3 regions of the Gilliamella sp. B14384G10 genome follow, and region 1 is predicted to be linked to each of the others. Evidence: riboswitches for the same ligand, from Rfam matches in the RefSeq annotation. Region 1 holds a riboswitch; each other region holds the start of a gene.
The links. A riboswitch is a leader RNA that binds a small molecule or an ion and turns the genes downstream of it on or off. The one in region 1 is predicted to bind thiamine pyrophosphate.
Positions count from the first base shown of each region.

Region 1 (10,481 bases):
TGCTATTAAAAAAACGTTCTTAAATATTCTTTCACTAATTTTGTTTTTTAATTCTAAAAGCTTTTTGAATATTCAATAGTTAATTGTTAGACTATCTAACATAATCTGATTAAATATAATCATAAAATTGATTATAAATTTAATTTTTGTGTAAATTTAATTCTATAGGCAAGTAAACATGGATAAATTGTTACAATATGGTCGAGAACTTCTTGAACTTGAACTTCACGAAGCACAAAAGTTACCAGCACGGCTTGGCAAAGACTTTATTAAAGCTTGTCAGTTCATCTTGTCCACCAAGGGAAAAGTTGTCGTGTCAGGTATTGGTAAATCAGGACATATTGGAAAAAAAATCGCCGCTTCATTAGCTAGTACTGGTAGTCCAGCTTTTTTTATGCATCCCTCTGAAGCTTTACACGGTGATTTAGGCATGGTAACCGAAAACGACGTAGTAATTTTGATCTCTTATTCTGGTCGAGCAAAGGAGTTTCAATTTATTTTACCAATCCTTGCAGCCATGAATATTCCGGTTATCGCTATTACTGGAGGACTTGATTCGCCACTTGCGACAGCAGCACAAGCAGTATTAGACATTTCAATTGAGAAAGAAGCTTGCCCAATGGGACTTGCTCCAACCTCAAGTTCAACCAATACATTATTAATGGGTGATGCTTTAGCTATTGCCGTTATGCGTGCTCGTGGTTTTAAAGAAGAAGATTTTGCTCGTTCACATCCTGCTGGTAGTCTAGGCGCTAAATTGTTAAATCACGTAAAAGATATTATGCGTAAAGGCGATTTAATTCCTAAAGTTTCACAATCAGCAACGGTACTCGATGCGATGTTAGAATTAAGTCGAACGGGTGTAGGATTAGTGGCAATATGCCAAGATAATAATAAAATTGTTGGCGTTTTTACTGATGGGGATTTGCGTCGTTTACTATTAAAACATGGTACACTACAAGACAATATTATCGAAGTAATGACCAGTCCAGGATATCAAATACCGGAAAATTGGAAAGCGGTCGAAGCCTTAAAAACATTTAATGATCATAATATTACAGCTGCCCCAGTAGTCAATAATCAAGGTGAATTAGTTGGTGCACTTAATATTCATGACCTACATCAAGCGGGGATAAGTTAACTGATTAGTAAATACCTGTTGCAAAATAGGGCTATCTATTGAGATAATTACCGACCTAAATTTTTGTCGTTAGACGGAGATCCAAGAAAGTTACACAATTCAAAGGTAAAATGATGATAAAAATCATTGAAAATTGATATTGTGTTGTAAATTTTAACCAAAATTAATAGATGATGAAACTACAATGGCAGAAAAGCGAAATATCTTTCTAATTGGCCCAATGGGGGCAGGAAAAAGCACAATAGGCCGACAAATTGCACAACAGTTAGGCATGGAATTTTTTGACTCTGATCAAGAGATTGAAAAACGTACAGGTGCTGATATTGCATGGATCTTTGACTTAGAAGGTGAAGACGGATTCCGAGCCAGAGAAGAGAAAGTCATTAATGAATTGACTGAAAAACAAGGTGTAGTACTTGCTACCGGTGGTGGTTCAGTACTATCGAAAGAGACGCGTAATCGTTTATCAGCACGCGGTATTGTCGTTTATTTAGAAACAACAATTGAAAAACAAATGGCAAGAACACAAAAAGATAAACGTCGTCCTTTATTACAAGGTGGCAATACCCCTCGCGAACTTTATGAAGAATTAGCTCAGGAACGAGATCCTCTTTATGAAGAAATTGCTGACATCACAATTAAAACCGATGAGCAAAGTGCTAAAGGTGTTGCTGGATATATCATTGATAAAATAGAACAAATTTAAATCATTGATCGATAAACCATGGTTGGTTATAAGGCATTAAACCTATTAATAGGTTAAGGAGTTAATATGCGTGTAGATAAAGATGATCGTTATATATCAGAACAATCCAATAAGCCGTCTACGCCCTCATTTAGTATTGCCAATTTTTTTCAGCATTATTCGAAAAAGAAATTGATAATTATGGGGTTAACTATTGTTATTATTGTCTTATTAATTAGCGCAATGTTATTGCGTTCGTCAAAACCCAAAACACCTACCCCACTAACTCCACCTGAAGTTAGCGGTGTTTCGACGACACAAGAACCTGAACCAACCATAACAACGCAAGCCAATGACGTTGCAACAGATACAACTCAAGGTCAAGCATCTAGTACGGTACCAGCGCCTATGGCGCCGGCACCAATTACCGATGTTAATGAACAACAAAACAGTAGCGAATTGACCGGTAATAATGGTAATGGAGCCAACAGTCAACCTTTACCAGAGAGTAAACCTGAGTCACAGATTGACCAGAATACTCATCAGGATAATAATTTATCGCATAATAATGTGAATAATAGACCAACCTCGCCGAACAAGGTTGAATCTAAAGCAAATAATAACCTGACTAAAATTGACAAAATAAAGAGTAATCAGTTTTCGATTCAACTTAGTGCATCAACTTCGCTTGAAGGTTTAAAAAAATTAGCAAAAAAACATAATTTAACCAATTACCAAATTTATGAAACTAAACGAAATAATGCCAAATGGTTTATTTTAGTTAATGGTACGTATGATTCTGCTGCTGAAGCTAAAAAAGCAATCAACTCTTTACCTGATGCACTAAAAAAAGATAAACCTTGGGTTAAATCTGGCGCAACGATTAATAAAGAAAAATCGGCAAAATAGTAAAGGATATCGTTCATATATCCTACCAATGACAAAATAGGAGTTTCCGTTGAAGAAGCGACGAGCCTTTTTAAAGTGGGCAGGAGGAAAATATGAGCTTGTAGACACTATAAAACGGTATCTACCGGAAGGTGAACAACTCATTGAGCCCTTTGTAGGCGCTGGTTCCGTTTTTTTAAATACTAACTTCAAAAGTTATATTTTAGCTGATATCAATCATGATCTAATTGCACTATTTAAGTTATTACAATCCAATCCGGAGCAGTTCATTAATGATCTTAAATTACTATTTAATGATCAAAATAATCAGGCTGAAGCATTTTATCAACTACGTGACGTGTTTAATTATAGCAAAGATCAATATTTGCGATCGCTTTTATTTGTCTATTTAAATCGTCACTGTTACAACGGCCTATGTCGTTATAATAATAGTGGTTTATTTAATGTGCCATTTGGCCGTTACAAGACTATTTATTTCCCGGAAAGGGAACTCTATTTCTTTGCCAAAAAGGCACAAAATGCTGAGTTTGTCTGTACGCCTTATCATAAAGCGATGAAAATGGCGAAACGTAACTCAGTTATTTATTGTGATCCACCTTATTTATCACCTAATGAAACAGCAGGTTTTACCGCCTACTATTCTAATAATTTTGGGTTTGATGAACATCAAAGGTTGTCACAATTAGCGGAGCAAATTGCCTATAAAAAAGAGATTCCAGTTCTGGTATCAAATCATGATACTCACTATACCAGAACGTTATATAGTAAAGCGCGCCATCTTTACCGAGCAGAAATGCGGCGCTCAATTAGCTGCGCTGGCGAAGGACGCAAAAAAATTGATGAAATATTGGCCTTGTACCAAAAATCCTAAGCTATTTTTAAGTATAAGGTGTTTATGAGTAGAGGTATGTTATGAATGAATTTATTATTGCACCATCAATACTATCCGCCGATTTCGCTCGTCTTGGTGAAGATACCCAAAAAGTATTAGATGCAGGAGCGGATGTTGTCCATTTTGATGTGATGGATAATCATTTTGTTCCCAATTTAACAATGGGTAGTATGTTTTGTAAGGCATTGCGAGACTATGGAATTAGTGCACCAATTGATGTCCATTTAATGGTTTCTCCAGTTGAAGAGCTAATTACCTCTTTTGCCAAAGCTGGAGCAACAAACATATCTATTCATCCGGAAGCGACAATTCATCTAGATCGTTCATTACAATTAATTAAAGATCATGGTTGCAGTGCCGGTATTGTGCTTAATCCGGCAACACCACTTGACCATTTAGACTATGTGATGGATAAAGTTGATATTATTTTATTGATGGGTGTTAACCCAGGTTTTGGTGGTCAATCATTCATCCCAGCAACGCTTAAAAAGTTGCAGCAAGTTAAACAACGCATTATTGATTCAGGTAAAAATATTCGCCTAGAAATTGATGGCGGTGTAAAAGTAGATAATATAGCTGAAATTGCCAAGGCAGGAGCCGATATGTTTGTTGCTGGCTCAGCGATATTTGGTCAACCTGACTATAAAACGGTAATTGATGCAATGCGTAAAGAGTTAGCAGGAGTAAAACATGGCTAAATTAGATGATATTCAAGCTATCGCTTTTGATTTAGATGGAACATTAGTAGATAGCGTACCTGGACTTGCTTTAGCAACCCAGAAAATGTTGGCAGATCTAAACTTACCAACAGTTACCAATGAACAAGTTAAAAACTGGGTAGGTAATGGTATTGATGTGATGCTTGAACGCGTTTTCAAAGCTATTGATATTAATCCATCAAAAGAATATTTTGCTGAAGCTAAACAAATATTTAGTCAGCATTATGATAAGGTTATGGATGAACAGACAACACTGTTTCCTTATGTAAAACAGACCTTAAAAGCTCTTTATGAAAATCATTACCCTTTAGCTCTTGTAACTAATAAACCGGCACAATTTTTACCGGGATTACTAAGCTCATTAGGTATCAAAGAGTATTTTTCATTAGTACTCGGCGGTGGTGATGTAATTAAATTAAAACCACACCCTGCTCCGCTTTATCAAGTCATGGCAACATTTGGATTATACAATGATCAGTTATTATTTGTTGGTGATTCGAAAAATGATATTACCGCAGCCAAAAATGCTAATTGCCCTACTATTGCGTTAAGTTATGGTTATAATTATGGCGAATCAATTGCAACAAGTGAACCCGATTTTTTATTTGATGATTTTCAAGATATATTAACCCTATTACCTCAGCCAAAAGCTGATGCAAAAAAATAATAAGTTTAAATTAGGAATAAATTATGAGTAAACCAATTGTATTTAGTGGCGCTCAGCCATCAGGAGAACTAACATTAGGCAACTATTTAGGTGCTTTAAAGAATTGGGTGTCTTTACAAAATGAATATGATTGCGTTTATTGTATCGTCAATCAACATGCGATCACGGTACGCCAAGATCCTAATAAGTTACGTAAAGCAACACTTGATACATTAGCACTTTATCTAGCCTGTGGTATTGATCCACAAAAAAGTACTATTTTTGTGCAATCCCATGTGCCTGCACATGCTGAATTAGGTTGGGCATTAAACTGTTATACCTATTTTGGTGAACTTAGTCGTATGACACAATTTAAAGATAAATCTTCTCGTCATTCAGAAAATATAAATGCCGGGCTTTTTGATTATCCAGTGTTAATGGCTGCCGATATTTTGTTATATCAAGCTAATTTAGTTCCTGTTGGTGATGATCAAAAACAACATCTTGAACTTTCTCGCGATATTGCTATGCGTTTTAATGCCCTTTATGGCGATATCTTCACTGTTCCTGAACCATTTATTGCTAAAGTTGGCGCACGGGTTATGTCGTTACAAGATCCAAGCAAAAAAATGTCTAAATCAGATGAAAATCGCAATAATGTTATTGGGTTACTTGAAAATCCAAAAGATGTTGAGAAGAAAATTAAACGGGCAATGACCGATTCTGATGAACCACCTGTCGTACGTTATGATTTAAAAAACAAAGCGGGGGTATCAAATCTGTTAGATATCTTAACCGGTATTACGGGTAAACCTATTGCTGAACTTGAGAAAGAATTCGAAGGTAAAATGTATGGCCATCTAAAAACCGAGGTCGCAAATCAAGTTATTGATATGTTAACTGGTTTACAAGCGAAATATCATCAGTATCGTGATGATGAAAATTATCTTCTGAAAATTATGCAAGAAGGTGCACAAAAAGCTCGTGCAAAAGCAGAGCCAACGTTGAAAAAAGTTTATGACGCAATTGGTTTTGTATAGTTAACCGTAAAACTAGATTGCAATTAACGCTAAACAATATCAATTGGCTTTAATGACTAAAAGCATTATCGTTTTTATTAATGATAAATGCCATTGAAGCCTTTTTGATTATCATAGGTTAGTTATGAAAATTATCATTCTTGGTGCAGGTCAAACAGGTAGTGCTCTTGCCGAATATCTGGTTACCGAAAAACAGAACGATGTGACAGTTGTAGATGAAGATCATGACAAATTGCAATCATTGCAAGAACGTTTTGATTTACAAGTTATTTGTGGAAAATCATCTTATCCACAAGTATTAGAAAGTGCTGGTGCAGAATCTGCCGACATGTTAGTCGCTGTTACCAATTCTGATGAAGTCAATATGATGGCTTGTCAAATTGGGCATGTAATGTTCAATATTCCTCAAAAAGTGGCACGAATTCGAGCGCCTGAATATAATGATGAAAGATACTCGTTTTTTAATAAAGATTGTATTAATATCGACCATATTATTGCCCCAGAAAATCTAATCACCAATCATATCAGCCAGCTAGTGCAATATCCTGGCGCACTACAATTTGCCTCATTTTATGATAATCGAGTCTGCTTAGTTGCCGTCACAGCTTACTATGGTGGTGCATTGGTGGGTAGTGAATTATCAGAGCTAAAAGAACATTTACCTCATGTCGAAGCTCGGGTGGTAGCTATTTATCGTAAAAATCGTTTTATTCGTCCGATTGGTTCAACCTTGATTGAAGCTGGGGATATGGTTTACTTTATTACCCCACCGCTTAACATCAAAGCGGTAACCAGTGAATTACAACGGTTAGAAAAGCCTTATAAACGAATAATCATTAGTGGTGGCGGCGGCATTGCTGTTGCTTTAGCTAAGCGATTAGAAAACGATTATCAAGTTAAATTGATTGAACGTAATGCCGAAAAAGCAGAACTAATTGCCGAGCAGTTAGTTAATACGACCGTATTACATGGTGAATCATCGGATCAAGAACTCTTATCGCAAGAACAAGTCGAACTTACCGATCTTTTTGTTGCAGTGACGAGTGATGATGAATCGAATATTATGTCATCAATGCTTGCCAAAAGGATGGGAGCAAAAAAAGTCATCGTACTTATTCAACGACAAGCTTATTTAGAGTTAATTAACGATAGCGTAATTGATATTGCCATTTCACCACAACATGCCACTATTTCAGAATTACTTAGTCATGTAAGGCAAAATGGCGTAGTAAAAGTTGTCTCACTACGGCAGGGTGAATCGGAAATTGTCGAAGTGATTGTTCGTGGTGATACTGAAAATTCTAAATTAGTAGGTAAAAATATTAACAGTCTAAAATTACCTTCAGGGGCAACTATTGGTGCTGTGGTGCGTGGTGAAGATGTGATTATTGTTAATACCGATTTAATGATCGAAGATGGTGATCACTTAATCATTTTCTTACCAGATAGACGATCTATTAGCGATATCGAAAGATTATTACAATAGCTTGTATAAAATATAAACTCAGTACATAATAAAACTGTTTTTATTAATTGTTTTTTGACTCGGGGTGTTTTTTGTTACTACAAAAAACTGAGATTTTACCCGTTGAACCTGATCTGGCTCATACCAGCGTAGGGAAGTCTTCGTCTTAATTATCCGTTTTGACACATTCTTCCCTTAATATCAATAATAAATAAGGAAAGAATATGTCTACCATTCAGTTATTTCAAAATAATGATGCCATTCCCTTTATTGAGCAAGTTAAACAACAACGACCGTTAGTCCATTGCATTACCAATGATGTCGTACAGAATTTTACCGCTAATGTCTTATTAGCCATTGGAGCTTCACCAGCAATGGTCGTTGCTAAACAAGAAGTTGAAGACTTTGTAACTATTGCCAGTAGTTTATTAATTAATATTGGTACCATTGATGAGCACAGCGCAAATAGTATGTTGTTAGCTGCAGCAAAAGCTGAACAAACACAGACACCATGGGTACTGGATCCTGTAGCGGTTGGTGCGGCACTTAAATATCGCACTGAAATTGCCAAACAATTGATAACTTTTAGACCGAGTGTTATTCGAGGAAATGCCTCTGAAATTCTCGCATTGAGTGGTCAACAATCATCATCGAAAGGGCCTGATGGACTTGATTCTACCGATTCTGCATTAAATGCAGCAATACTATTAGCACAAAAATATCAAACCATTGTCGCAATAACAGGTGAGATAGACTATGTCACAGATGGTCAACAAATTTATAGCATTGTCGGTGGCGATATCGCTTTAACTAGAGTAACCGGCACCGGCTGTTCATTATCTGCGATGGTAGCAGCATTTATTGCAACCTCTAGTGATCGTTTAACCGCTACCGCAACAGCTTGTTTTATGATGAAAAAAGCAGGACAGCTCGCTAATAAACAGCAAGGGTTAGGTAGTTTCGCCATTGCGGTTATTGATCATCTTTCACGATTCAATCAAAACTAAAAATAAGGATGTTTGATGAAAAAGCAACTTGATTTAACTCTCTATTTAGTCCTGGATCCGTTATTATGTGGCGGTATAGATGGCATGGTCACTACTACCAAAATTGCCGTTGAGAATGGTGTTACCGCAGTGCAACTACGTTCAGAACAAGAATACTCTGGTAAAAATTGGTATGACGCCGCACAAGCGCTCAAAGAAGTGTTAAGCAGTACCCAAGTTCCGCTATTTATCAATGACCATGTTGATATTGCTTTAGCCATTGATGCCGATGGTGTGCATATAGGACAAAGCGATCTACCGGTCGACGTTACTCGACGCTTAATTGGCAGAGACAAATGGTTAGGACTTTCAGTTTCAAATCAATCACAACTAGAGAATGTTCCGTGGCATTTAGTCGATTATCTTGGCATAGGGCCTATCTATCCAACCGCAACCAAAAAGGATGCCGCAGCTGCGACTGGCATTAATCAATTGAAAGAACTGGTTAAAGCGAAACAATGCCCTGCCGTGGCGATCGGTGGTATCGGCGTGAATAATTTAACCGAAGTAATCCAAACTGGCATTGAAGGTATTGCCGTTGTGTCGGCAATATGCGGACAAGCTAATCTTGCCAAAGCGACATCCGACCTAATCAGTAAAATAAAACTGGCAAAATAGGAAACCAAATCATGACAACAGTTGCATTAACAATAGCAGGCAGTGACCCTAGTGGTGGCGCAGGTATTCAAGCTGACTTAAAAGCATTTTCAGCACTTGGTGCTTATGGTATGTCAGTGATCACCGCATTAACCGCACAAAGTACGCAAGGCGTTAATGGTGTACATGCCATTCCCTCTCAATTTATTGAAGCACAGTTTAATACGCTGTATCAAGATATCCACATTGATAGTGTGAAAATTGGCATGCTAATGAATAAAGAGATTGTTACTTCGGTTGCTCAACTATTAAACGATAACCCTATTGCCAATATTGTGCTTGATACCGTAATGATTGCTAAAGGCGGACATCCATTGTTAAAAGCTGATGCCATTTCTGCTATTCGAGATCTATTATTACCATTAGCCACAATCATCACCCCTAATCTACCTGAAGCGGCTGCATTACTTGATTGTAGTGAGGCAAAAAACGAAGAGCAAATGCAACAACAAGGGTATGAATTACTTAAATTAGGTTGTCAGGCAGTATTAATGAAAGGCGGACATTTGCCAAGTCAAGAAAGCCCTGATTATTTAATCACTCACGACAACATCATCAGAATGACATCACCGAGGATCGCAACGAGAAATACCCATGGTACAGGTTGTACCCTCTCTGCGGCAATTGCAGCCTTGTTACCGAAACATAATCTTGAAGAAGCGGTTAAACAAGCCAAAAACTACCTACAAGGCGCTATTGAACATGCAGATAGTTTAAAAATTGGTAAGGGAATAGGACCTACTCACCATTTTTATCAATGGTGGTAACTGCATATTTTTACATTGAATAATTAAATATTTATTTTTCTACAAATGGTTATCCAAAATAGTAATTAAAAATATGGTTAGAAAAATTGCTCAATAAGTTGTGTTTGATAAGAAATAATATATTTTTAAACCGTTTTAAATTAATTTTTGATGTGAATTAATTTAAGATATAAATAGCATTAAAAAAATAATATTAAAAACATTAAATGGAATTAGTTGGTTATAATATGATTTGTATAAAATATCTTATCTCAGTTGTTTTGTTTTTACCTTGTTTAGTATTAGCAATTGACTTAGATGTTCTTAAGGCGAACATTGATAAATATGATGTTGAATTAAATTTTAAAGATGGCGGTGATCTCGATATTCTTATTGAGAATGAAGAAATTAACAATATAGAGTTATTACAAAAAAGATCGACAGATGATTTTTATTTTAAAATGATACTTTCCTATAAAAAAGGTCAAGGATTGAAACCAACTGGTATAAATATTTATAGTAAGAAAAGTGGTCA
Region 1 is NZ_JACFQA010000002.1:880,000-890,480, forward strand. Features, by position in the region: gene gutQ (arabinose-5-phosphate isomerase GutQ) at 179-1,141, shown strand; gene aroK (shikimate kinase AroK) at 1,326-1,847, shown strand; gene H3T54_RS08230 (SPOR domain-containing protein) at 1,914-2,735, shown strand; gene H3T54_RS08235 (Dam family site-specific DNA-(adenine-N6)-methyltransferase) at 2,785-3,606, shown strand; gene rpe (ribulose-phosphate 3-epimerase) at 3,648-4,325, shown strand; gene H3T54_RS08245 (phosphoglycolate phosphatase) at 4,318-5,013, shown strand; gene trpS (tryptophan--tRNA ligase) at 5,037-6,032, shown strand; gene trkA (Trk system potassium transporter TrkA) at 6,157-7,518, shown strand; TPP riboswitch at 7,569-7,670, shown strand; gene thiM (hydroxyethylthiazole kinase) at 7,731-8,504, shown strand; gene thiE (thiamine phosphate synthase) at 8,520-9,161, shown strand; gene thiD (bifunctional hydroxymethylpyrimidine kinase/phosphomethylpyrimidine kinase) at 9,173-9,967, shown strand; gene H3T54_RS08275 (hypothetical protein) at 10,174-10,481, shown strand, end outside.

Region 2 (10,481 bases), on a different contig from region 1:
ATTGAATACATACGCCTCTTAGTTGTTGAGCGTAGGCCCAAACACCTATTTGCCCAATCCAAGCATCAATGGCAAATCTATCAAATAGATGGTTATTATCACCATAAGGACCTAGATACTTGTCTTTAGAGTAAAACCAAAAGTAATGTGTGAACCAATTTGAATCAGGATAAGTTTCCTTGCTTGTCATTCCCCACTCACTCAAAAGTCCTTGTCCTATATCACGTGTAAAAGCATCCCATTTATAAGGATATTTAATCCAAGAAGCAGGGGCATTCGGCGAATTAGACATTTCGGATCGAGTAGGCAATTTAGACTCCCCTCCGCACATATTAACGACTTGCTGATAAGTATAAACTTTATCAATTTGTCCCTGAGGTAAAGCCCATATACCGGTTAAATTGAAAGTATAATTTTGTTCAGGAATTTGTTCATCATGTTTAAATTTTGCAGTTATTGTGACAGGACCTATCGGCTTTTTAATCAACATAACATAACCTTGTTTATCAACCGTAATACTATCATTTGGCGTTGCCGAAAACGTATATTCAAAATCATCTTGATGACCTGTCATAATTAATTGAAATTTTGCTCCTGGAAAGCCTGTGGTAGGGAAATGAGGAGAAGCTGACACTTTAAAACCATTAACTGGATCAAAAACATTCGCATTATAACCACCACCGCAATAGCTATCCCTTTCTCGGCTATTATCATAATTCCAACCTCTTGTCTCTCTAAGATCTACAAAATTTTCATCCATAGATAATTCAAATTCATGCTCAGCATAACCAGATAAAAGACAATCAAGACTTCCTTGATATGGTACTGGTCTAACACTTCCCCAAACATATTGTGGATACAGTATCATTCCATAAGGTTTAGCATAACAGATTTCAGGTTTAGCCATAATTTTATATTTTTGAGTGATATCAACATATTCGCTTTCATTAGGAACACCATATTCGGAATAGGTTTTTACTTTTGTTGTAATAGTTAAAGTTAACGGCATGGAAATACCACTACCACAACCAATTATTTTTTCATTATTTTCGATTTTTATCCCTTTATTATCAAACCAGCTATAATTTGTTTCTTCTACGGTGAACGGAGTATTATTGCGAATGCCATCACCATCGGTATCATCATAATTAGCCATCACATCTAAATCATTCATTGCATAATCTTTAATAATAAAGTCATTAATTGTTAAATTACCATCAAACTGATTGATTTGTGTGTCACTTAGGTTATTGGTATTTGAACTATATAAAACACCATTAACAGTAAAACCATGCTTCTTTGATGCACCGTCAATATCAACAACTTTCGGTTTATTACCAATAATGACATTTATACTATGTGCTGTAAGTGCTAGGCTTTTTTGACTGACGCCTAAAAAGCATAAAATAAATAAAATATAAATAAACGGTTTAACCAGAGATAAACAAACGGATAATAATGAAGAATTTGTTAAAGCAAAAATACAACGCATTGTATTTGCTATGAAACCTTTACAAGGTGAAGGCTGAACTAAACAGCGTTTTGTTTTTTTTGTTCTTTGGCTAAATTGATATGGACTAAGACTAGATATTAACTTGGATTTTCTGTGAAAAGATAAACTATCGTGAAAAAGTAAACTTGAATTGAGGTAATTAGCTGAAATTAAATTATAGGTTGAGCAGGTTTGGTGTTTGGTGTTTGGTGTTTAAAATTATAATGCATATTCGACATCCTGTCAATTAACTTTATGTTTAATTTGATATTTTATCTTCAATTGTTAGTTTAATTAACTAAATAATGATCGATAATCCTACTGAAAATTGTTTAAAATTATAAAGACATAAAAAAAACTCGCAACCACTTTTTGAGGCTAAATTGTTAAATTTTGTAAATATTATTAGTAAGATAACCAGCTAAATCACAGTTTTTAATTATTTAAAAAACTCTCCTCAACTTTTTCAACTTAAAATCCTAACTTTCAATACCTAATAACTCCGCTATCTTTTGATTTTCATTAAGCTGATTTGGAGCTGCATTAAAAATAATTTTTCCATTATCAATAACGAGGCAACGTGAGAAGTGGTGAAGAGAATCATCCAAATAATGCGAGACCATCATTAAAGTAAGGTTGAATTCGCTACAAACTTGATTAACAAGAGCTAGCATTTCAAAACGTAATGCTTGGTCAAGCGCAGAAAATGGTTCATCAAGGAGTAAAATTGGACGATGTTGTATTAAACAGCGTGCCAGTGCAACACGTTGCCGTTGACCTCCTGAAAGTTGTTCGGGATAACGTTGGTTAAAGCCTTCTAATCCGACACGCACTAATATGTCACCAATTATTGTCTGTTCTGCTCGGCTAAGTTTTAATAATGGTTTAATACCTAACGCTATATTTTGTTCGACGGTAAGATGGCTAAATAAATTATTGTTTTGGAATAGCATCGATACCGGCCGTTTACCCGGTAAAGTTGTAGTAACATTTTGCTGATTAAGAATGATTTTTCCACCATTGGGAAAAATAAACCCGGCAATTAAACTGAGTAATGTACTTTTGCCTGCACCGCTTGGACCAACAATGACCACTCTTTCTTTAGCAGCAATATTAAGCACAAAGTGCATGTTGAAGTTATCATATTGATACTCAGTTTTTTGAAGTTCGATCATAATCCATAACAACCAATAAGCTAAATGATAAAATTAATAAAATTGCTGCTGTTACTATACTTTCTTTATAATGATAATGCGATATCTGTTGATATAAATAATAAGGTAAAGTGGTGACTGACTGCCCACCAAATAAGGCAATTACACCAAAATCGCCCAATGACAATATGCCAGCAAATGCAAAACTCATTAATATGATTCTTCTTAACCCTCTAAAATCAATTAAATAAAAGTGAGTTAAACCATTAATATTCAGTGATTGGGTAAGTCGCCAATATCGAGCGGTAATATCATACATTGGAACGGCAAGATTTTTTATAATAAATGGTAAAGCCATCAGTCCATTACAAACCATCATTAATAAGCAGATAAAAACGGCATTATTACTATAGCCGAATAGTAATAAAAATAATCCTGATGCCAATACCATACTTGGTATGGCTAGAATGAGTGATGCAATTAATAATAGTCCATTACTCAATCGAGGTTGTCTATTTATCAGTAGTCGACTATTGGTCCAAAGTAATAGTAACCCCAGCATCATGGCAATAATTGATGAACCAAAAGCAATAATGATTGAAAAAAGTAAAGCTTGCTGTAATGGGAAGGTTAACAATGAGAGTTGAAAGAAATAGATACCTTGAAACAGAATTGTCAGCATCGGTAACAGTATAAATAATCCTCCGATCAAAATTAGCACTGAACTAACCATTTTTAATCCTTTGGGTAAAGGTAAACGATAGTCTGTTTGAGTAAAGTTTACCGTTAATTTTTTATCGATTCTGTTTATCTTTTGCATTAATCCAATGAAGGCAATACAACAAACTAGTTGTAAACAGGCTAGTAATGCTGCTTGTAACAGATCAAAATCACGAATTGCTTGATAAATAGCAACTTCAAGCGTGGTATATTTAGGCCCGCCACCTAATGCTAAAACAATGGAAAAACTTGAAAAACATAACATAAAAATTAATGCCGCCATAGGTAATATTTGTCTACGCAGTAATGGCCATTCAATAATTTTAAAAAAAGTTACATTGCTAAAATTTAATTGCGCAGCTAAATGTTTTTGTTCAATAGGTACGCTTTGTAAGGTTTGATAAAATAGACAGCAGGCATAAGGGAAATTCAGAAATACATGCGCCAATAAAATGCCTTGTAAACCATAAATTGAAAATGAGAATGGTATGTGTAATATTTGGCAGATATCTGATAATAAACCTTGTCGCCCGTAAACCGATAGTAAACCAGTCACAACAACTAGTGTTGGTAAGATAAAGGTAATAGGCATCATTTTCAATAACAACTTTTTACCTTTAAAATCCACTAAAGATAATGCTTTAGCCATTAATATAGCAGCGATTAGTGATAATAACGTCGACAATACAGCTTGGTAAAAAGTTATCCAGATAATATGCAATATGTAACTATCAAAATAGATGCTTAAATTTCCTGACTGCAAGGCAAATTTCCAGATAGCGAAAAGTGCTGAACTTAATATGATTAAAATTAAACTAGCAGCACTGATACCTGGTAATAACGATCTGAATTTTAACATTAATAATACTTAACTATTTACTTATTGCTGACTGCCACTCACGAATCCAGCCTTTTTGATGTTTTTCAATCTCTTCCGGTGTAAATTCTAGCGATTTATCAATGATATTAATTTGCTTATAAGCATCGGGTAGATCGGTTTTAATAATTGGATACATCACATTTTTTTCAGCAAATTGCCGTTGTATCTCAGGTGTTAGTAAGTAACGTAAAAATTGTCGAGCTAAATCGACTTCTTGGCTATATTTAATGATGCCAGCCACTTCGACTTGGCGATAGTGACCTTCATCAAAAATCGCGGCTGCGTAGCTATGATTATTTTCATTAATAATATGTGCTATCGGCGATGTGCTATAACTTAATACCAAATCAGCCTCATCTTTTAAGAACATACCATAAGCTTCACTCCAACCCTTGGTTACTGTGACCGTATGTTTAGCCACTTGTTGCCATGCATTTGCCACCTCGTCACCATAGACCTTTTTCATCCAAAACAAAAAACCTAATCCTGGAGTACTGGTTCTTGGATCTTGATAAATGATTTTCCAATTAGCTTTGTTTTCGATCAATTCATGTAATGAATGAGGAGGATTTTTAATTTTATCTTGATTATAGATAAAAGCGAAATAGCCAAAATCATAAGGAATAAAACTATCATCCCACCAATCGGTATTGAGATTATCGGGTTTACTAATTTGATGCGGAATTAAGATATCCGCTTGCTTGGCTTGTGCTAATAGGTTGTTATCTAATCCTAAAATAACATCAGCATTTGTTTTGTCGCCTTCGAGGCGAATGCGATTTAAAACAGATACGCCATCTCCCAATGTGACAACATCAAGTTGGCAATGACATTGCGCTTCGAAGCCTTTTTTAATTGTTTCACCCGGCCCCCACTGTGACATAAATGAATTGTAACTATAAACGGTTAGAGTTGGTTGTTGTGCATTAGCTAGATGACTAAATAGTAAAAATGAAAATATAACAGATAGTAAAAAGTTTTTACGAAACATTTTGCCTCCAAAGTAATGTGTAAAAGACAAAAGGTTTGAGCAGATATAATAACTCAAATCCCTCCGCTGGCATTATCCAGTTCAGGTTCGACGAGTTATGTCAGTTTTTCTGACACTCTCAGCCCTTCAGGGCACCCCGTTGAGAACGATGAGTAGTTTAGTGATAGCAAATAGAATTGTAAACAGGCGATGTGTTGATAAATACAAATTTAGACAAATTAAAACAAGGTAAGATTACAGGCAATCAGTGACAATTGTTGTGTTTGTCGGTATTATATGCCTCATTTTATGATTATTGATTAGGTACAATGTGAACATTCAACAACTATTAACGCAACGAGTTTCGCAAGCAATGATTATGGCTGGTGCAGATAAAAACTGTGATGCTTTAATCAAGCAATCAGCCAAAGTTCAATTTGGTGACTATCAAGCAAATGGTATCATGGCTACCGCTAAAAAATTGGCTATGCCACCACGCGCATTGGCAGAAAAAGTATTACAACATCTGGATATTGAAGATATTGCCGATAAAGTAGAAATTGCTGGACCGGGTTTTATTAATATCTTTTTAAAAAATAGTTGGATTGCCGAGCAGAACGAAGTAGCATTAAGTAGCGATAAATTGAATATCACCTTACCGGCTAAACCACAAACTATTGTGGTTGATTACTCAGCACCAAACGTAGCAAAAGAGATGCATGTTGGTCATTTACGCTCAACGATTATTGGTGATGCGAGTGTTAGAGTCTTAAATTTTCTTGGCCACAATGTGATTCGAGCTAATCACGTTGGTGATTGGGGAACCCAATTTGGTATGTTAATCGCTTACCTTGAAAAAATGCAAAACGAACAGGCCAACGATATGGATCTATCGGATCTAGAATCTTTTTATCGTGCAGCAAAAAAACATTATGACGAAGATGAAGTCTTTGCTGAAAAAGCCCGTAATTATGTCGTTAAGCTTCAAGGCGGTGATGAGTATTGCCGTGAAATGTGGCGAAAACTGGTTGATATTACCATGACGCAAAATATTGCCACATATAAACGACTCAATGTCACACTTTCACTAGAAGATACCATGGGTGAAAGTATCTATAACAGTATGCTTCCGGGCATTGTTGCCGATCTTAAACAGAAAAAATTAGCCGTTGAAAGTGAAGGCGCTATCGTTGTGTTTTTAGATGAGTATAAAAATAAAGAAGGCGAACCAATGGGTGTTATCATCCAAAAACGAGATGGTGGTTATCTTTATGCAACAACCGATATTGCCTGTGCAAAATACCGTTATGAAACGCTACACGCGGATCGTATTTTATATTATACCGATTCACGCCAACACCAACATTTAGAACAAGTTTGGGCGATTGTACATAAAGCAAAATATGTCCCAGAATCTTTAAAACTTGAACATCATATGTTTGGTATGATGTTAGGTAAAGATGGTAAACCATTTAAAACGCGTTCAGGTGATACCGTTAAACTAAATGATTTACTCGATGAAGCAACCGAGCGAGCAGCAACATTAATTAAAAGCAAAAATCCTGATCTTTCTGATACCGAGCTGGCTCAAGTGGTTGATGCAGTTGCCATTGGTGCGGTTAAATATGCTGATCTATCCAAAAATAGAACGACTGATTATGTATTTGATTGGGATAATATGCTGTCATTTGAAGGCAATACAGCGCCTTATTTACAGTATGCCTATACCCGTGTACTTTCAGTATTTAAAAAATCAAATATCAATGAAGACAATCTAGATGGTCATATCGATTTAGGTACTGAAAAGGAACGCGCATTAGCAATTCGTTTGAATCAATTTGATGAAACAATCACAACTGTTGCCGCCGAAGGTACGCCACATGTTCTTTGTGCGTATCTGTATGATATCGCTACCCTATTTTCAAGTTTTTATGAACACTGCCCTATTTTGGCCGCAGAAAATGAAAGTTTAAAAGTTAGCAGATTGAAACTGGCCTTATTAACAGCCAAAACGCTTAAAACGGGTTTAGATATGCTTGGCATTAAAACCGTTGACAAAATGTAAGCTTATTTGCCACCGATATGATTAAATATCGGTGGTTTTGTTGGTATTTAGTTATCCGCTTAGACATCAACCTGTTTAGCTATACAAATCGATAATCCATCAACATGCTCCTTAGCAAAATTAGCAAATTCAACAAAATGTGGCGTTGTATTATGTAAATCAATCGCCTGCTGTGATTGCCACGTTTCTACTACTATATAAATATTTGGATTCTCAATACTTTGATTCAGCTCATACCGAACACAACCGTGTTCAGCTCGACTACCGATAACTAATCGTTTAAATATAGGTTTAAATGCTTCATGATACTCTGGTTTTATCGTAATGGTGGCAATAATGTTTAGTTGTGACATATTTCACCCTTATAAGTAAATTTGTTTTGTAATGATTGAAATCCTACTGTTAAGAATAAACAGCTTTTTAATAACCATGCTAATCTCATTTTTTCGACCACTATACTTATTATTAAATAGTAAGTTAGGCATATGTAATTTAATAGTTTACTCTTTAAGAGTATAAATAGACTTTTTTTAGTTTGAAAAATCTAAAAAATAATACTTTAACCATTTCATTTATTTAAATATTTTCAAAATTAAAATACTTGATCTTAACAATGAATCCATTAAAATCTCTCCCACTTAGGAATAATAATAAAGTGTAAACTTCCATGACAACTTGTATTTTCATTACTATAAGAAATATCCTAACTGGTTTATTTTGATCCTCCTTTTTGGGGGATTTTTTTTATCCATTTTTTATTAAAACTTAATAGTAACCAAATTTTAGAGGCGCATTATGACCGATAATAAACAAATGTTATCAACTAGTCGAGATCAGAGTTTGAAAGCATATTTGATGAACAAAATTAAACAAAATGGTGGTTGGGTTAATTCACATATGCATGCTGATCGTGCTTTTACTATCTCTGTAGATAGTTTTGATGTCTACCAAAAACAGACTTTAATTGAAAAATGGGACACGCTTGATAAAGTGAAAGCAGCAATGACCGAAGATGATTATTATCGACATTTTAGCATGGCGGTTGAACGCATGATTGAACAAGGTGTTACTGCCATGGGTTCATTTGTTGATATTGATCCGATTGCCGAAGAGCGAGCAATTAGAGGAGCTCTGCGCGCTCGTGAAACATATAAAAACGATATTACGATTAAATTAGTCAATCAAACTCTTAAAGGAGTCATTGATAAAGAAGCCCGATACTGGTTTGATAAAGGTGCTGATTTAGTGGATATTATTGGTGGTTTGCCGCGTCGTGATGAGCGAGATCATGGTGAAGGCATGGGATTAAAACATTTAGATGTGTTAATGCAAACCGGTAAAACATTAGGCAAAATGGTACATGTCCATGTTGACCAATTTAACTCATCAGATGAAATCGAAACCGAGCAACTTACTGATAAAACCATTGAGCATGGTATGCATGGTCGCGTGGTGGCTATTCATAGTATTTCAATTACCGCTCATAGTTTGGAATATCGTCAAAAACTCTATCAAAAAATGAAAGAAGCTAAAATGATGGTAATTGCTTGCCCATTTGCTTGGATCGATAGCCCGCGCCGTGAAGAACATGGCCCTACCCGAAATTCATTAACGCCAGTCGATGAACTTGCTGCAGCTGGGATACCTGTTGCTATTGGGACTGATAACGTCAGTGATTATATGTTACCTTTTTCAACCGGTAATATGTGGGAAGAACTTAAATTATTAGTGACTGGATGCCGTTATACAGATTTAGATAATGTAGTTAATGTTGCTACACGAAATGGACGAATGGTTTTAGGTCTTGCATAATGGTTTGATTAAAAATTTAACTGAGATTTAAACATCTTTAATAATAAAAATCCCACCTAGAGAATAACTGAGTGGGATTTTATTTATTGGCGATCATTTATAATTGATGAATTGCTGAAGAAACACGAGAAAAGTAATTACTAAGTCTTGATTTTATTTCATCTTCAGCTTGTTGTCTTAATTCACTTCGAGAATAATAATTACCATCTGTACGATCAAATTCATAACTAGGTTTATCACCTGTATAAATATACTTAACTTGCCTTGAACTTTTTTCAGCTAAAAAACTGTCATAATAACCACTTAATCCAGAAACATTTACGCTAAGGTTTAAACTATAATTATTTACTAATGTTTCAGTTCTTAAGTTATATTCTTTTTCACCATTCTTTTTAGTGTCATTTGTTACTGAACCGCCATCTTCAGAATATCGCTCATCTTCACTAAGATTAATAGTAATGTCACTATCACTGCTGTTGTAAACTAATATAATAGCATCATCATTTTTGAAATAATCTTCAACAAAATTAGAAAATGAATTTGCATTTCCTGTCACATATAGTCTTATTTTACCCTTGTTAGCATAGTCTCTTGCTTTTTGTTCCGAATCTCGATAATTACCATACTTTGCATAAGTATTCGCGGCATGTTGATAATTTGTCGCTGCTTGTCGATATTGATAACTTCGAGTCGCATTTTTAGCTATTTTTTCACCTTGAGAATAAGAATTAAACGCTTCTTGACTGATCGCTTTTTTTTCATAGTAATGAGCTAATTTTTCAGTATCTTTGTAATGACCTAATGGCTTATAAATATCAATAATAGTTCTAAAACAAGCTACCGCTGCATTATAATCACCGCTACGTATTTCCTGTTTAGCAAGATTGTATAATGTTTGTGCCACAAGCTGCCTATATTTAGTATCCGCATGAATATAGGCTTTTTCGATATTTTTATCGTAATATCTATCTAAAGATTTTTTATATAGCGCTGCTCTTTTTTCATAATCACCAGCAGAATTAGTTGGGATAGCATTTGCTTGTTGAGTATAAAAGTTAGCAATATTTTGTTTTAAACGTTCACTAGGATATTTATCCAAAAAGAATGCTAATTCGGAATTGTAAAAGTGATCACTCAACCGCTGATTAAGCTCTAATAATTTCTCATATGTTTCTTGGCGTTGTTCATCATTGGTCTTTGTGGTATTAGCTAATTCATTTTCATATTTGTTCATCACCTCGGTAACTAACTGACGCAGCTGGGCTGCATCAGTTTGCTTAAAGTTTGCCTCACTTTTTTCTTCTATTTTTATCGCTAATAAATTGATACTTTCAATATAACTTCCTTCATCGTACGCTTCTTGAAATGTGCGTTGATGCGCACAACCT
Region 2 is NZ_JACFQA010000001.1:297,275-307,755, forward strand. Features, by position in the region: gene H3T54_RS01420 (hypothetical protein) at 1-1,492, opposite strand, end outside; gene thiQ (thiamine ABC transporter ATP-binding protein ThiQ) at 1,972-2,667, opposite strand; gene thiP (thiamine/thiamine pyrophosphate ABC transporter permease) at 2,645-4,225, opposite strand; gene thiB (thiamine ABC transporter substrate binding subunit) at 4,239-5,237, opposite strand; TPP riboswitch at 5,278-5,386, opposite strand; gene argS (arginine--tRNA ligase) at 5,548-7,281, shown strand; gene H3T54_RS01445 (putative quinol monooxygenase) at 7,341-7,634, opposite strand; gene H3T54_RS01450 (amidohydrolase family protein) at 8,077-9,093, shown strand; gene H3T54_RS01455 (hypothetical protein) at 9,191-10,481, opposite strand, start outside.
Region 2: linked by a shared signal. The riboswitch ahead of thiB (thiamine ABC transporter substrate binding subunit) and the one ahead of thiM (hydroxyethylthiazole kinase) in region 1 are both predicted to bind thiamine pyrophosphate.

Region 3 (10,481 bases), 410 kb from region 1:
TCAGGAACAAATCACAGCTGGTGCGTTAAAGCGAACGCAGGCGGAAGACAGTCACGCAGTGACCATTTGCGTAGTCGCCGCGAGAGTTGGTAAAGAGGGTTCGCGTAAACCCTCTTTACTCGGACGTAATCGCCGTATAGAACTAATCACCAAACAACAAAACGTCCGAAACTAAAAAAACAAAAAAGTTGAGGAGAGGGTTTTTTAAAGCCTAAATCTAGCCACAATTTCACTGACATTGGTTATAAAACTAAAATCAGCTAGCTCTGAACATAAAAGTTTATTTTTATCAATCAGTTTGATGCTTCTCATTTAGCGACATTAGCAATGTGCTGACAACTGTGTAAGCTTAGCATGGCAAACAGGGATGTTTGGCAAGGCTGTGTTTTGTCAGGAACAAATACAGCCGGTGCGTTAAAAGCGAACGCAGGCGGAAGGCTGTCACATAGTGACCACTTGCGTGGTCGCCGCGAGAGTTGGTAAAGAGGGTTCGCGTAAACCCTCTTTACTCGGGCGTAATCACCGTATAAAACTAGCCACAAAACAGTAAAACGTCCGAAATTAAAAGAACAAAAAAGTTGAGGAAAGGGGTTTTTTAAAACCTAAATCTAGCCACAATTCACCGAAATTGGCTTTAAAACTAAAATCAGTTCGCTCTAAATATAAAAGTTTATTTCTAGACAATCAGATTGGAGTGCTTCATTTCGCGACATTAGCAATGTGCTGACAACTGAGAGAGATTAGTAGCATGGCAAACAGGGATGTTTGGCAAGGCTGTGTTTTGTCAGGAATAAATCACAGCCGGTGCGTTAAGAGCGAACGCAGGCGGAAGACAGTCACATCGTAACCATTTGCGAAGTCACCGCGGGAGTTGGTAAAGAGAGTTTGCTCAAATGCTCTTTACTCGGACGTAATCGCCGAATAGAAATAACTGCAAAACAACAAAACGTCCGAAACTAAAAAAGCAAAAAATATGAGGAACGGGGTTTTTAAGACAAAAAATGGCACTAATAATTAGTGCCAATAACCAAATATTACTAAAATTTGCCATTTTTATAGTTTAAAAATGGACTATATTTTAAGCATTAACATTTTTCAACAAAATAGCGCATTATGCGGTTATCAGTAGTTAGTTCTGGGTGGAATGAACATACCAAAATATTATCTTGTTCCGCCATTACACAATGATTATCAACAAAAGCGAGTTGTTTTACTTGTTTACCTGCTTTGGCAATATAGGGGGCACGAATAAATACCGCTGGAATTTGCTGACCGATAGGTGCAATATCTAACAGTGTTTCGAAGCTATTTATTTGTCGCCCAAAGCCATTTCTTTCAACAAGAATATCTATTAGTCCTAGTTGTTCAACCTCATTATGATTCGTTTCAGTGCCACAAAGTACTAATCCAGCACAGGTTCCAAAAATACCTTTACCTTGTTTAGCAAACGCTTGGATTGGTTCGAATAAATCATTTTGTCTAATTAAACGACTTATTGCTGTTGATTCTCCTCCCGGAATAATTAAGCCATCAAGTTGAAGCAATTGTTCGTTTTTTTTAACTGCAATAGGACTCACAAAATCAATGCTAGCAAGCATGTTTAAATGTTCGGTTACGGCACCTTGTAAATTAAGCACCCCAATGATTTTATTAGCTTTTACGTTGGCAATTGTTGTCATTACCAGCCTCGATCTTGCATTCTTTCTGATTCAGTTAATTTACTGATTTCGATCCCTTTCATTGCTTCACCCAATCCTTTGGATAATTCAGCTAATCTTGGATAATCATCAAAATAAGTTGTTGCTTGAACAATCGCTTTGGCAAATTTTTCTGGATTTTGTGATTTAAAAATACCTGAACCGACAAATACACCATCAGCACCAAGTTGCATCATTAATGCGGCATCAGCTGGCGTGGCTACACCACCGGCAGCAAAGTTAACGACAGGTAATTTACCAAGTTGTTTAATTTGTAATACTAATTCATATGGTGCGCCAATTTCTTTAGCAAATGTCATAAGTTCATCCTTAGATTTGCCAACGACTAAACGAATTTGTTCATTGACACGACGCATGTGTCTAACTGCTTCAACAATGTTGCCTGTTCCTGGCTCACCTTTGGTTCGTAACATAGATGCACCTTCACCAATTCGGCGTAATGCTTCTCCCAAATCTCGACAGCCACAGACAAAAGGCACAGTGAATTCATCTTTCAATAAGTGATATTGTTCATCAGCAGGAGTCAACACTTCGCTTTCATCAATATAATCCACACCCATTGATTCTAAAATACGTGCTTCAACAATATGGCCAATTCTTGCTTTAGCCATAACAGGAATTGTTACTGCTTTCATTACTTCTTCAACAATGGTCGGATCGGCCATTCTTGCGACGCCACCAGCAGCACGAATATCGGAAGGAACACGTTCTAAAGCCATAACAGCTACGGCACCAGCTTGTTCAGCGATTTTTGCTTGTTCGGCATTGACGACATCCATTATCACGCCGCCTTTTTGCATTTGTGCCATTCCACGTTTTACAGTTTGTGTACCGGTATGTTGTTTCATTGCTACTCCTGATTAATTAATGTTAGTTGTCTAATGTCAGGACTATTATTCAAAATTAAATCACTGCAATAAACAGCCAATTGGACTATAATTAACCCATCCAATTTTGCTTTTAAGGTAATAAGTTCTAGAAAACTTAAAAAATAAAAGATGTGGAATAAACAAAAATTGAGCCTTTTTAATGGCGCATTATTTAAAAAAGTCACGCAATTGATTGAGAACTATATCGAACAAGGAGTATTAATAGCCGGTGAACGATTACCATCTGAGCGTAATTTAGCCAAAGATCTACAAGTTAACCGTTCAACTATTGTGCATGCGCTAGATATTTTGACTGAACGAGGTATATTAGTGCGAAAGCAGGGCTGTGGGACTTTTGTTAATGAACAAAAGTGGGGGCTGCAAGCTTATTCGACTATTAATTGGCGATTGCCAGCCAATTTTTATCATCATCGTCAAAATGTATATCACCAAAAAGTGACACAGGTTCGGCATCAAATGGATCATATTTGTGATTTAGCTAATGGTGACTTGCCCACTAATATGATCCCAAAATTAATATTACCAAATATTACTTCCCATGAAATGGTTGCTTACGAAAAGAAAAGCGACATGTTGCAATTAGGGCTTCCTTCGCTTAAGCAGCAAATTGCGCATTATATGAAGAAACAATTTGCTATGGTGGTTGATACCGAACAAATTCTTATTACCTCAGGCACTCAACAATCTCTTTTTTTGATTACCCAAGGATTATTAAAACCTGGCGATGCGATAGGTATTGAATCACCATCATATTTTTATTCATTACCATTATTTCAAGCTGCAGGATTGCGTTTATACGGTATTGAATGTGATGAAGAGGGTATTACTTTAGAGAGTTTACAAAAAGTTACCTTAGAGCGACAAATAAAATGGTTATTTCTAAATCCTATCTTTCAAAATCCAATTGGTTGTGTGATGAGTAATCAGCGCAAGAAGCAGGTACTGGCATTTTGTCGAAAACAATGTATTGGTATTGTTGAAGATGATGCCTATAGTGGATTAGCTTTTGATGAAAAGACCAATATTTTACCGATTAAAAAATTTGATGTAAGTAATCAAGTGGTCTATTTAGGATCTTTATCCAAATATATCGGCCGTAATATACGTATTGGTTGGATGATAGCACCAATTGAAATTATCGAAAAATTAGCCAATATCCGGCATCATATTGACTCTGGCTTAAGTATTTTACCGCAACTATTAGCTGAGGAATATTTAAGTCACCATTATCAAACACATCAAAAATGGCTCCGCCAACAATTGCAGAATAAAGCTAATCAATTGATGGATTGGCTTGATGATTATTTTAATGGTGATGTTATTTACCGAGTCCCAACCGGAGGTTTTCATTTATATGCTCATTTACCAGTTAATAATGCTGCACAAGAACTGACAATATTAAATCAATTGTTGTCAAAACATATTATTGTTTCGCAAGGTACTGACTTTGGCGATAAGGTGGGTTCTATCCGATTAAGTTATGGACATTTTGAAAAAAATTTGCTTTGATCACACATACTAAAATCTGCGTTAAATTATTGATTATGGAAAGTTCTAAAACCGCATTATTATCTACCAATAAATTATTGCTTATTGCCGGCACTGGCTGGCTTTTTGATGCAATGGATGTTGGATTATTATCTTTTATATTAGCTGCTTTAAAGCAAGATTGGGGATTAACACCATCACAACTTGGTTGGATTGGCAGTGTTAATTCAATTGGTATGGCTGTTGGTGCCTTTCTATTTGGTATTTATGCTGATAAAAAAGGTCGCAAATCAGCTTTTCTATTCACTTTATTAATGTTTAGTATTGCCAGTGGCTTAAGTGCTTTTGCTTGGGGATTAGGTAGTTTATTAGTTTTACGATTCTTCATTGGTATGGGGCTAGGTGGTGAATTACCTGTTGCATCGACGCTAGTTAGTGAAAGTGTTGAGCCTGAAGTACGCGGGCGCATTGTGGTATTACTTGAAAGCTTTTGGGCTGTAGGTTGGATTTTAGCTGCGCTAATTGCTTATTTTCTAATTCCTCTGCCTGCAATTGGTTGGCGTGGCGCAATGATATTATGTGCAATACCAGCTTTTTACGCGCTTTACTTACGCTTTAATTTACCGGACTCACAATCGTATCAACATCAAAATTGCCATGCTCAAACAGAGCCAGTTATCAAAAAAATACAATCACTATTATCAAACTCATTCCGAAGTCAAACGATAATGTTATGGATAGTATGGTTTTGTGTAGTATTTTCATACTATGGCATGTTCTTATGGTTACCAAGCGTAATGATGCTTAAAGGCTTTGATATGGTAAAAAGCTTTGGTTATATTCTCATGATGACCTTAGCCCAATTACCCGGCTATTTCACAGTTGCGTGGTTGATTGAACGAGTAGGGCGTAAATGGGTATTAATAGCATATTTATTGGGCACTTTAATCAGTGCTTATTTATTTGGTATTGCTGACTCAATTAACCAATTGCTTATCAGTGGAGCATTATTATCATTTTTCAATTTAGGAGCATGGGGAGCAATGTATGCTTATACACCAGAACAATATAGCACCAATATTCGTGCTACCGGTGCTGGTATGGCTGCATCTATTGGTCGAATTGGTGGCATATTAGGTCCATTAACGGTTGGATTCTTAATGGCTAACCAAGTTGGTGTAAGCATGATATTTGCGCTATTTAGTTTATCAATTCTGGTTGCTATTTTAGCAATATTATTGCTTGGCAAAGAGACCAAACAAACTCGTCTTTTATAACTAATTAACCACCTTAGTTGTTTTAGTTGCGGACGTTTTATTATTTTATGACTAGTTCTGTATGGCGATTACGTCCGAGCAAAGAGGGTTTGCGCAAACCCTCTTTACCAACTACAGCCAATCTTGTCAATGTTGGCGATAATGAAGTTGTTGAAGTAAATCATAATGAAAATAGGAAACACATTGGATAATTCTACATCTAAAATTGAAATAAAAGCATACTCTTCACTCTATGCCATTGAAATATGCGATTTGTTTCATTCGACTATTCATACTATTGATACCGATATTTATAGCAAAGCAGAGCAAGAAGCATGGTGCCCAACACCACCAGATTATCAGATGTGGCTAAAACGTTTAGATAACACTCAGCCTTGGATAGCTATCTTTGGCTCACGCCTTGCGGGATTTATTGAACTTAAAGATGATGGTTACATAGACTGTTTTTACGTGCATCCTGACTTTCAAAAACGAGGCGTAGCTAGAAAACTCTATAACCATGTGCTTGATTTGGCCCACCAGAAAAATTTTTCACAATTAAGTGTAGATGCTTCAAAAGTGGCAATGCCAATTTTCCAAAAATGGGGTTTTATAATAAAGCGAGCTAACAAAATATACAGAAAAAATCAGGTCCTAATAAATTACCATATGTATAAAACACTTTGATTTTTATTGCGGCCTTTGTACGATAAATCTTCACTTAAACTAAATTCCTAACCGCGCTTTTTTGAGGCATTAGGGGTTATATTTAGACCTAAATACCTCTAGATAAGTGACTATTTATCGTCATTTCCCTGTTTTAGGCGCAAATTTCCTGCTGTACTGTTATTTATTCCTGACAAAACACAGCCTTGTTAAACATCCATTTTTGTCATGCTAACCTTACTCTGTTGTTAATACTGCTAATGTCGTAATCAGTTTTTGTACATTGCTTCTTAAGCTTAACGGTAATATAAAAGCAAAAAAATTCAGCAAAGCAATTTGGCAAACCAAAGTAAATTTTTTTATTTTTTATTTTCAAAATATTACTAATTTTGCCAGTTATTTTTTATCATTTTATTTACATAAAATTGTCTAAAAGCTAGGTAGGACAAGGTTTAATTCGCTGATTATCTATGATAGATTAATTTCTCCATTCACATTTAAGCAGGCAGGTTGATCTTGAATCTTTCCCCTAAAGCTTTCCATTATTTAGGCGTCGTTGCAACGATTGCATCATTAGGCATGTATGTGTCATATATCCCACAAATTATCGACAATCTTCATGGTTTTAAAACCAATCCAACTCAACCATTAGCAGCAGCAATTAACTGTTCATTATGGGTTTGTTATGGATTATTACAACCTAAAAAAGATTGGCCGATTGCTATAGCTAATTCCCCTGGTGTTTTGTTTGGTTTAATTGCGTTTTTTACGGCATTGTAAATATATTGTTATACTTCTTTGTATTATTTCAATACAGCATAATTTAAACCTTATGCTGTATTTTTTTATCAAAATTTTATCAAATTATTAGATGATTTCTGTTGACAAATATAGAGTATTTATTTTCAAAAATAGGTTTTTATATTGCAGATTAAATTTTAACCTTGAAATTAAATTCATAAATATCAATTTGTTATAGAGTTATCAACAGGTTTGTTAAATACTTATCAAATAATTAAGTGAATAATTCACAAGTTAGTTTTGAATAAATGAAAAAGTTTTAGTTTGTGTTATTTGATTCAATCATTGTCATCTATTTGCGATTCGATTATATTGGAGATCCGGCTGTTTATTAAACAGAGTTTATTTTTTAATACTCTTTTATATTAAGTGGTGATGTTATTAATTTAGATGTCGACTTAATCGTATGAGCGTTAAAGATATAAAATAAGGAAATCAAAATGACTAACATTAATCTTTCTGACGATTTGATAAAAGATTTTATCTATTCTATGTACCGTAAAGAAGTATTATTAAATTTAAAAGGGGTTGTTTTGACTGATGAAGATCGTAAACAACTTCATGAAAAAAGAGATTTTGTTAATCGATTGTCTGAAACTGAACTAGCCGATATTCGCTGTTGGGTTTTAGATAAATTGAAAGTACTTGAAAGCCAGCATAAGCAAGATTAATCGGTTAGAATCTTGCGCTAACTTCATTAATAAACTGATAAAATTTATTTATCATATTGCTTATAACGATATGGACAGTTTTATCAATCGTTTTACAATGCAACAAGACTTATTATTTATAATTTATAGGAAAGGGTATGAAAAAGTTAGTCGTCGTTTTATTGTTAGGTCTTCCAATGGTTGCCGCTGCCTCTAATTGTGAAGAAATTAGTGCCAGTATCGCTGAGAAAATCAAAAACAATGGTGTTGATGAAAACAGTTTTCAATTAAATTTAGTTCCATCAGAACAAGCTGAGCAAGGCGTTGTTGGTAAAATTGTCGGATCGTGTGACCGAGGTCAACAAAAGATAGTATATGTTCGTTCACAAGATAATTCGGTAACAACTGAAGCAAAACAACAAGAACCTTCAAATTCTAATCAGCAAGCCGAAAATGCTGAATTAGAGAAATCTTCTCAACAAGAAATAGTAGCGCCATCTTCAGAAGATAATCAGCAAATTGACTCGAAGACAGAATAATTACTGATTATTAGCTACAGTTATAGAAGATCTATCGGTTAATTAATGAAGAATATTTGAATAAATAGTAACGGTTAATAAACTATTATTTTTACAAAAATTGTTAGTTATTTTCTGAGCTATTATTCATCTATATTTATCCGGGGTGCCTTAGGCTGAGATTATACCCGTTGAACCTGATTCGGTTAGTACCGACGAAGGGAGTATAAAACACGCTTTTCTGCAAGTCTGTTGTACTCCTTAATTACTAATTTTTATAAAAAGGAGTCATCATTTTATTCACTTATTCAATCATGCCAAAGTGATTGGGATAACTATATTCAACATGAGTTTATTCAACAATTAGGTAAAGGTACATTAGATATTGCCTGCTTTCAACACTACTTAAAACAAGATTATCTTTTCCTTATCAATTTTTCCCGAGCATGGGGATTAGCAGTGTATAAAAGTCATGATCTGGTTGAAATCAAACAATCTTTAAATAACTTGAAAGCAATTGTTGAAGTTGAACTAGATTTACATATTATACTAGCGCTAGATGATTTTAGTTTTATAACCAGTTTCGGAGAAAATGTGGGGGTTTTTAGGCTTTAAAAACCCCGTTCCTCAATTTTTTGGGGTTCGGTGAGTTTCGGACGTTTTGTTGTTTGTTGGTTATTTCGATACAGTGATTACGTCCGACTAAAGAGGGTTCGCGCAAACCCTCTTTACCAACTTCCGCGGCGACCACGCAAGTGGTCACAATGTGACTACCTTCCTCCTTCATTCGCTCTTAACGCACTGGCTGTTATTTGTTTCTGACAAAAACAGCCTTGTCAAACATCCCTGTTTGCCATGCTACTAATCTCTCTCAGTTGCCAGCACATTGCTAATGTCGCTAAACAAGACTTGCCAAACTGATTCGCAAGAAATAACAATATATATAACAGTTGGGTTAACATGTATGCTAGTAAGGAATTCCAACAAACAATGCAAAATGAAATTGCGTTGATTGATCAGCGCTTAGTAAATTTGGATGCTAGTCATATTGAACATTTAACAAAATTATTCAGGCAAGCAACTAAACTTGAAACTGGTTTCTGGCAAATGGGATTAGATAAAAGTATTTAAATAATAAGCATACTTTACCACTCTGGGTAAAGTATGCTGAATTTGAACTATATTTAAACAATGTTTAAACTAAAGTAGTTTTGAATAATCTCGTTTGGTGGCATCGTCCCAAACGCTTGCTTGTACTTGGCCAATATGTTGTTGCTGTAAAAGTAACATGGTTAATCGTGATTGGCCAATTCCACCACCAATTGTTTGTAAAAAATCACCATTAGCTAATGCTTTATGCCACGCATATTGGAGGCGATCTTCATTATTCGTCAGTTTTAATTGTCGTTTTAAGGTTTCTGGATCGACACGGATTCCCATAGACGAGATTTCAAAACCACTATTTAAAACAGGATTCCAAACTAAAATGTCACCATTTAAGCCTTTTGAACCCATTTCATTATCACTACTCCAATCATCATAATCAGGAGCACGTACATCATGTTTTTCGTTATTTGATAATTCACCACCAATACCAATTAAAAATACGGCGCCTAACTCTTTGGTAATTGCATTTTCACGCTCTTTCGGTGATAAATTTGGATAACGTTTTAACAGTTGTTCACTATCCATAAAGGTAATTGTTTCGGGTAAAAAACGTGATAAATGATATTTTTCAGAGACTGCTTTTTCAGTCGCTTTAATCGAACTATAAATTTTTTCAACCGTTTGTTTTAAATAAGCTAAATTGCGATCTTCGGGACGAATCACTTTTTCCCAATCCCATTGATCAACATAAACAGAGTGAATAGGCGAAAGTTTATCTTCATCTGGGCGCAGAGCTTTCATATTTGTATAAATGCCTTCACCAACAGGAAAATTGTGCTGACTTAACGTTTTACGTTTCCATTTAGCTAGTGAATGAACAACTTCGAATTGTGCATTAGGAATACTTTTAATATTAACTTGAACGGCTTTTTCGGTACCTGACAAATTATCTTGAACGCCATCACCAATTTGACTCAATATTGGTGCTTGAACTTCAATTAATGATAGATTATTTGCTAATTGCTCGGCAAAAAATTGTTTAACAAAATTGATTCGTTGTTGCTGCTCTTTAAATGATATTGTCATGTTTAGTCTCGAAATATAAAAAAATTTGTGTTGTTAAATTAAACTAGAAAGCAGAAATATGCAAGTTTAGTTAACTGCTTAGATTAAAGATCAAAAACTATCTCAATTACTTATAAAACACATTTTTACTAATAACTATTTATGATGTTTTTACAATCTAATTATCTTTTTTAACTATTGCTGATAATTAGTGTCAGGATCATTTAGTTATAAAATCAGCTCACACTAAACATAAAAGTTTATTGTTTCCCAATCAGTTTGGTTTGTTTTATTTAGCGACCTTAGCAACGAGCTGACAACT
Region 3 is NZ_JACFQA010000002.1:467,616-478,096, reverse strand. Features, by position in the region: gene H3T54_RS11970 (hypothetical protein) at 355-483, shown strand; gene pdxT (pyridoxal 5'-phosphate synthase glutaminase subunit PdxT) at 1,086-1,679, opposite strand; gene pdxS (pyridoxal 5'-phosphate synthase lyase subunit PdxS) at 1,679-2,566, opposite strand; gene H3T54_RS06500 (PLP-dependent aminotransferase family protein) at 2,717-4,117, shown strand; gene H3T54_RS06495 (MFS transporter) at 4,153-5,373, shown strand; gene H3T54_RS06490 (hypothetical protein) at 5,421-5,564, shown strand; gene H3T54_RS06485 (GNAT family N-acetyltransferase) at 5,557-6,039, shown strand; gene H3T54_RS06480 (SemiSWEET family transporter) at 6,535-6,798, shown strand; gene H3T54_RS06475 (hypothetical protein) at 7,260-7,490, shown strand; gene H3T54_RS06470 (DUF1161 domain-containing protein) at 7,628-8,008, shown strand; TPP riboswitch at 8,140-8,229, shown strand; gene H3T54_RS06465 (hypothetical protein) at 8,240-8,602, shown strand; gene H3T54_RS06460 (hypothetical protein) at 8,927-9,118, shown strand; gene asnA (aspartate--ammonia ligase) at 9,188-10,180, opposite strand.
Region 3: linked by a shared signal. The riboswitch ahead of H3T54_RS06465 (hypothetical protein) and the one ahead of thiM (hydroxyethylthiazole kinase) in region 1 are both predicted to bind thiamine pyrophosphate.